2 regions of the Virgibacillus natechei genome follow, and region 1 is predicted to be linked to the other one. Evidence: riboswitches for the same ligand, from Rfam matches in the RefSeq annotation. Region 1 holds a riboswitch; the other holds the start of a gene.
The links. A riboswitch is a leader RNA that binds a small molecule or an ion and turns the genes downstream of it on or off. The one in region 1 is predicted to bind thiamine pyrophosphate.
Positions count from the first base shown of each region.

Region 2: another riboswitch for thiamine pyrophosphate. It lies ahead of OLD84_RS16885 (ABC transporter substrate-binding protein); the one in region 1 lies ahead of thiT (energy-coupled thiamine transporter ThiT).

Region 1 is NZ_CP110224.1:1,544,551-1,548,089, reverse strand. Features, by position in the region: gene OLD84_RS08100 (hypothetical protein) at 1-1,303, opposite strand, end outside; gene thiT (energy-coupled thiamine transporter ThiT) at 1,469-2,041, opposite strand; TPP riboswitch at 2,137-2,236, opposite strand; gene OLD84_RS08090 (M3 family oligoendopeptidase) at 2,320-3,539, opposite strand, start outside.
Region 2 is NZ_CP110224.1:3,366,068-3,369,606, reverse strand. Features, by position in the region: gene OLD84_RS16890 (ABC transporter permease) at 1-723, opposite strand, end outside; gene OLD84_RS16885 (ABC transporter substrate-binding protein) at 776-1,777, opposite strand; TPP riboswitch at 1,878-1,987, opposite strand; gene OLD84_RS16880 (glycosyltransferase family 4 protein) at 2,226-3,311, shown strand; gene OLD84_RS16875 (hypothetical protein) at 3,500-3,539, opposite strand, start outside.

The DNA.
Region 1 (3,539 bases):
ATGACCATGCGACAAGTGTTCCTCCTCCCGTCCAAATAGACCCCAGTTGCCCAATCGCTGCCAGTGTTGCAGTATCAACAGAGCCAGTTTGTAGAGAGGCTGCTAATGCGCCTGTAAGGGGTAATCCTGAAAAGCCTGAACCATCAAGACCGGTAATTATCCCGATGATTAATATACTAAAAGCTGCTAATATGGCACTTTCAGGCAAGTATGTTTGAATAGATTCCACAAGATCAAACAATAATGCGGGCGGATTTTCGTCCAAACTTAAAATGTCTGCGGAGAAATCCGCACTGCCTAAGAAGAAAAAACCCGCGATAGGAATAACAGGTCCCATTGCTTTAAAAGCAAATACAAAACCTTCAGTAATATGGTTAGATATATAATCAAGGGCATGTTGACGTCCAAATGCTACCGTTGATAACAATAATAATATAACCGCAACTCCTCCAACAAATGCTGCACCGTCCCCCCCTTCAAGTCCACCCATTCTTCCTGAGAAAAGCTTTTCATAAACCATGTAAATAACAACACCCAATAACGTTAATGGGACCAATACAGCAAATAACTTGCTCCACATCGTCAAATTTGTAGTTTTTGCTTTATTTGTTGCTTCTGTAGTAGCTTGCACATTCTGCATTTCAATTTCATTTACTTCGTCATCTTTAGGGCGAATTGACTTCCGGTATAGGAAATAAGCTATAAGAATAGCACTTCCACCAGCTATTAAAGACAAAACGAATGATCTATCAGCAACCAAAGTAGTGTCAATACCTGCAGCCGTAGCTGACAGACTTGGTGCTACCTGAACAATATAGTCTGAAGAAAGAGCCATTCCCTGACCAGCAATTGCGATAGCAACTGCTGCTGTCATTACTGGTAAACCTGCTCTTACTGCAGCGGGAACAAGTAGAGCACAAATTAAAGGTACAGCTGGAGTCGGCCAGAAAAAAAGTGAAATAACATAGGTCACGCCAACAAGAACAAAATAAGAAACATGACCGTTAATCATCAATTTCTGGATAGGCTGAATCATTTTACGATCAGCACCCAGATCACGCAAGGAATGAAGAAGTGCCAACATAAAAGTTATGATTAGAAATATATTAAAAAGCTCTTGAGCAGCTACAAGGTTTGCATTAAAAATGGCTGTAAATCCTTCAATTAGACTCCCGTTATATACCCAAGCTATCAAAAATGTGCCTAGTAACGAAGGCAGTACTATACCCCATCTGAAAATCATGGTAGCTATTATAACAAGTGTAAATAAGCCATATAACAAATGTGCAAAACTAAGATCCATCATTATTACCTCCCCCTCATAGCGAATTGTACTGTAGCCTATGCATGATGAAATAAGGTCGCTACAAATAGAGAGGGATTTCAACATGTGGAGCCCGCATTATCATAAAAAAATAACCTCTAGAAAGAAGAGGTTATCTTAATGTGAGCAGATAATAATTTTATTTTATGCGCTGTTCAGTAACGTTTTTGGCTGCTTATGGAACAAGAAGAACACGATTAATGAACATATTATAAATGAAGGAACCATATAAGAACTATTATAGACTAACGAGTAGATCCAGACTGGTTGCCCTTCAATTGCCGATTCAAAAAACACAATACCCGCAAAATAATGTGCAATAAAGCGTAGACTGGTCCCTAGAAGCACTCCTAAAGCAATGTAAGAAAGGTATGTTTTTATTGTTCCTTCTTTTACGCCCTTCTGTATTTGTTTTGCAAATACCCCTGCAAAACCTAACACCGTAAAGGCAAGCCCATATTCAATCAAGCCTTGAATTGGATGTAAAATATAGGCGTTTCCGACAGCAACCTGCAATACTCCCCACAAGAAACCGGAAAGCAATCCGCCTTTAATGCCCCAACGGAACGCGATAATGAATATTGGTATCATCGCAAATGAAATCGAACCACCCATAGCCCAGATTTTAAACGAGAGAAATGGAATAATGTCCAATAATAGGGCTAATGCTGTAAAAATGGCTACCTCGATTAAAAATAATATTTTTCTAGAACTCATATAAACTTCTCCCCCCTTATTAAAGTAGTACAAAAAAAGCAATGCCAAGGGGGGGTAATTCCTGATGGGGAATCCGCTCACATTACTTTTTTATTCCATCAAAAAACCGCCATCCCTACGCTAGTACTAACTAACAGGTTCAAAGGGTCAGAACAACCGTTCACTCTCAGCCAAATGGCTCCCCCTGTAGGCTTTTATTTACTTTTTTATTACATGTATTGTATCTTACTTATCAAATTATTACAATAATAATGAACAATTATCCTTAATGCAGCGTTCTATAGTTCCATAAAGGCTTCTACATCCTTTACACAGAGCTGGATAGCACTCTCCCAGAATGCTGTACTTGTTAAGTCTACATTCAAATGTTTTTCTGCCAGACCTTCTACGTTCATGCTGCCTGTATCACGCAATAATGCAATATAATCATCCTCAAAGTCGCCACCTTTTTCCTTTGCATGGGCATAGATACCAAGGCTGAATAAGTATCCAAATGTATATGGAAAATTATAAAATGGTACGCCTGTTATATGAAAATGCAACTTGGACGACCAAAAATTTGGATCATACTCCTCAAGTGAATCATTATACGCTTCCTTCTGAGCCTCTACCATCAATTCATTTAACCGTTTAACAGAAACCAACCCCTGCTTTCTTTCTTCATAAAAACGATTTTCAAAAATAAACCGGGAATGGATATTCATAAAAAATGCAACACTTCGTTTAATTTTATCTTCCAGCAGTGCTCGTTTCTCCTCTTTATTTTGCGCATTTTTCACAGAGGCGTCAGCAACGATCATTTCTGCAAATGTTGAGGCTGTTTCAGCAACATTCATCGCATATCCCTGATTCAATCCATTCACGTCATTCATCACATGCTGATGGTAAGCATGACCAAGTTCATGTGCCAGTGTAGCTATATTGGATGATGTACCTGAGTAGGTCATAAATATCCGGGTTTGCTCACTGTCTGGAAAGCTTGTACAAAACCCGCCTGGTCGTTTTCCTGCCCGATCCTCTGCTTCAATCCAGCGATTATCAAAGGCCATTTTTGCGAAGTCAGCCATTTTCGGACTAAATTCACGAAAATGATCAATAATGAATTCGGCACCTTCTGTATAACTTGATGTTTTCACTGAATCTGTTAAGGGTGCTCCAATATCATAGATACTTAATTTTTCCACCCCTAATAAATCTGCTTTCTTTTGCAAATAGTTAACGAAATGCGTTTTATTATGTATAATTGCCGTCCACATTGCATCTAGCGTTTCTTTCTTCATTCTGTTGATCGCTAACGGTTCTTTTAATACAGATTCCCAGTTGCGATGTTTATAGGTTTGTAAGCGAAAACCAGCCAAATGATTTAACGTCTGACCAAATAAGTCTGCCTTCCCTGTCCAAGCTTTATCCAATTGCTCGAATACATGCTTACGTACAGACCGGTCAGGGTTGCTTAATTTATTGGAGGCTTGCCCGACTGAATAAGAATGAACTTCCC
Region 2 (3,539 bases), 1.8 Mb from region 1:
CTCCAGTAAAATAATGAGCCCGAAAATAGCTAAACTGAGCAACATCACAACGATGATCGCTACAAACACACGAGGTGTCCGGTAAGAGGAAGTAGCTAATGTCATAAACACACCAATTCCTTCTTGCGCTCCAAGCCATTCCGATATAACGGCAGCCATCACGCTGTAGGTGCCTGCTATTTTTAAACCAGAAAAAATAGCAGGCAGGGCGTGTGGTAATTCCAATTTCCAGAATAGCTGTGATTTGCTCGCACCCATCATTTTCATATAATGAAGCAATTCCCGGTTGGTCTGCTGGAATCCGCCTATAGCAGAAACGGCGACTGGGAAAAAACAAGCCAACGTAATAACGATTAATTTCGGTAGGGAGCCAAATCCGAACCAAATGACGAGCAATGGTGCAAGTACAATAGTCGGCACGTTCTGGGATAAAATTAAAAATGGATAAAACGTTTCCCGTACACGTGGTAAAAGATGTAAAAGGGCGGCTATGACCAAGCCAATTGTCGCTCCAATAAGAAGTCCCGAAACAGATAACGTTAGCGTTGCATAGAAATGAGGAAGAAAGTCGGGTAAAACATCTCTTCCCTCGAGAACGATGTCGGTTGGAGCAGGAAGTATCCAGTCCTCTATGTCAAAAACAATGGTGACGAGCTGCCAGAAGCCAATAAAGATAAGGATGGCAATCAGCGGCCGCCATCCTCTTTTCAACATGTTTTTCATCGGTATTTCCCCGTTAATGTATCCATCGTCATCCCCATGTTAACAACGCCCCTTATTCTGCTTTATGCGGTAAGAAATCATTGGTAAATGCATCTCCTGCTTCCACTTCCTCGTCAATTATCCCATTTTCAAACATCCAATCAGCATAATCTTCCCACCTCGATGCCTCTTGTACACCCCAATTTTCCGCGTCATCCTGGTATCTTGGAGATATCCATTCCTGACTACTATAAACCAAATCCGGATCTAGATCTGACTCCTGTTCGATTAAGATTTCAGCGGATTCCTCTGGCTTTTCAATGGCATCCTCATAGCCTTGTGTTGCAGCATGTACAAATGCCTCAACAGTTTCCGTGTCCGTTTCGATCATTGCTTCACTCGTTGCTAGAATTGGTGTATATAAATCGAGCTCGTTCGCAAAATCTCGAAGGTAGACCATGTTCATTTCTTCTTCTCTTAATTCTGCTTCAATCCCTGTCCAGCCATAATAAACAGTGGAGAAATCGACATCACGTTGTACAGCAGTGAAAAAGTCCGCATCGCCAATGTTGATGAAATCTACTTGATCAATAGCAGCGTTTTCCTGGTTCATAATCGTCTCCATGTTCGCCTCTTCAAGAGGGGTGCCAAGACCACCGTAAATACGGCCTTCAAAATCAGCAGGTTCTGTAATATCTTTATCAACCGGTGACATATAACCAGCCGTATTATGTTGAATAACAGCTGCAATGGAAACGAGTGGTAACCCTTCCGCACGTGCTTGTGTGATACGTTCTTGATAACTTACACCGAAATCAGCCTCACCTGATGCAATCAGTTGATTTGCTCCAGCTTCACCAGGTAACATAATTTCAACATCTAATCCTTGTTCTGCAAAATAACCCTTTTCCTTCGCGACATAAATCCCAGTGTGGTTTGTATTCGGCGTCCAGTCCAGCGCAAAAGAAACAGGTGTTAGGTCATTTCCTTCGCCATCAGATTGTCCACCACCATCCCCACAAGCCGCGAGAACAACCAATAATAGTGCTACGAATGTAAAATATAACTTCTTCATTTTTCTTCCTCCCCATTAAATAAACCGCTGTTTTTCAACCATATAAAAAATGCGCCAAAGGTTAGCCCTTAGCGCATGGGAATAAACATCATCATCTCGTGTAAAATATGACTATGTTCCCTCCGCTGGCACCAACCAGATCAGGTTCCAAGGGTCAGTATCTTACGGATACAGTCTCAGCCAGCAAAACCGGCCCCCCTACATGAATGAAAATTATTGTATCGGATCAAAAAAACTTTTGAACCTGCGAACATTATAACACGTTAAAAAATAGTATGCCACAGAATAAGCGGAGATGTAAAGCGCTTTTCGAAGAATGGGCACAAGGATGATCTGATGTTGTCGAATAAAGTTAAATTTGCATATGTATGTACGTATTCGCTATAATCGGAGGAAGATCATAAACGATAACATCGCTGATAGTCATCACGAATTTTAGGAGAACTCTATGTTTAATTATGTCGAACTATTTATCGCGTTTCTAATTGCATTAGTAGCGACGTTACTTGTAACCTATCCCGTAAAAAAAATGGCGATTAAACTCAGAGCAGTTGATCTGCCAAATAGAAGGAAAATACATACAGAAGTTACACCGAGACTAGGTGGAATAGCCATCTTTATTGGTGCTTTTTTAGGTGCGCTATATTTACAGCCAGCTCATGAACATTTACCGGAAATTTTGCTTGGAGCAATTGTTATCCTCGTAACAGGCGCACTCGATGATCGCTATAGCATCAGGCCTGTCGTCAAGCTTACTGGGCAACTTATTGCTGCATCTTTTCTAATTTCGTCGGGGTTAATCATTGAACGCATTACCTTGCCATTTATCGGTATGATTGATCTTGGTTTCTTCAGTGTTCTCATTACCGTACTATGGGTCGTTGGGATCACCAATGCGATCAATCTCATCGATGGATTGGACGGCTTGGCAACAGGGGTATCCACCTTTGCTTTAGCCAGTATTTTTATTATGGCGCTCATCGACACGCAAATGATGGTCGCGTATTTATGCATCGTCTTAATCGGGGCAAATATCGGGTTTTTATACCACAATTTTTACCCCGCAAAAATCTATATGGGCGATACAGGGTCCAATTTTTTAGGCTACATGATTGCAGTCGTTTCCATGCTTGGTCTATTTAAAAACATCGCACTATTCGGCTTCATCATACCAGTTGTCATTTTAGCGGTACCGATATTTGACACACTGTTAGCCATCGTACGAAGAGCTTATAATAAAGAGAGCATCATGATCGCTGATAACAAGCACCTCCATTATCAATTGATAGCCGGCGGGTACAGCCACCGAAAAGCAGTCCTGATCATCTACGCCTTCAGCGCCCTATTCGGTGGATTAGCCATTCTATTTTCCTTTGGAACGATCACAACCGCACTTATCGTAACAGCCTTTGTACTCGTGTTATTACATATATTTGCCGAACTAGCAGGTGTCGTAATGGGCGGCAAACGACCAGTAGTCGATAGGTTACGAAAACTATTATGGAAAATGAAGAAGAGTAGAGACCGTGAATAAATGGGATCGTGAATAAGTGCCTGTCACTTCCCGGTTTTTGTCATAATATGTCGAATGCGAAATGTCAACTTTGAAAGTGCTGCTTCACATGAATGAGACCCTATGTGCAATTATAAATCCTAAATCAAAGTGACAGGCTCCTTTTGGGTGCCTGTCACTTTTCTGTCATTTCACATCAGAATATCCCTTCAAGCATTAAAGGAAATATAACTCATCAAAATGATGAAG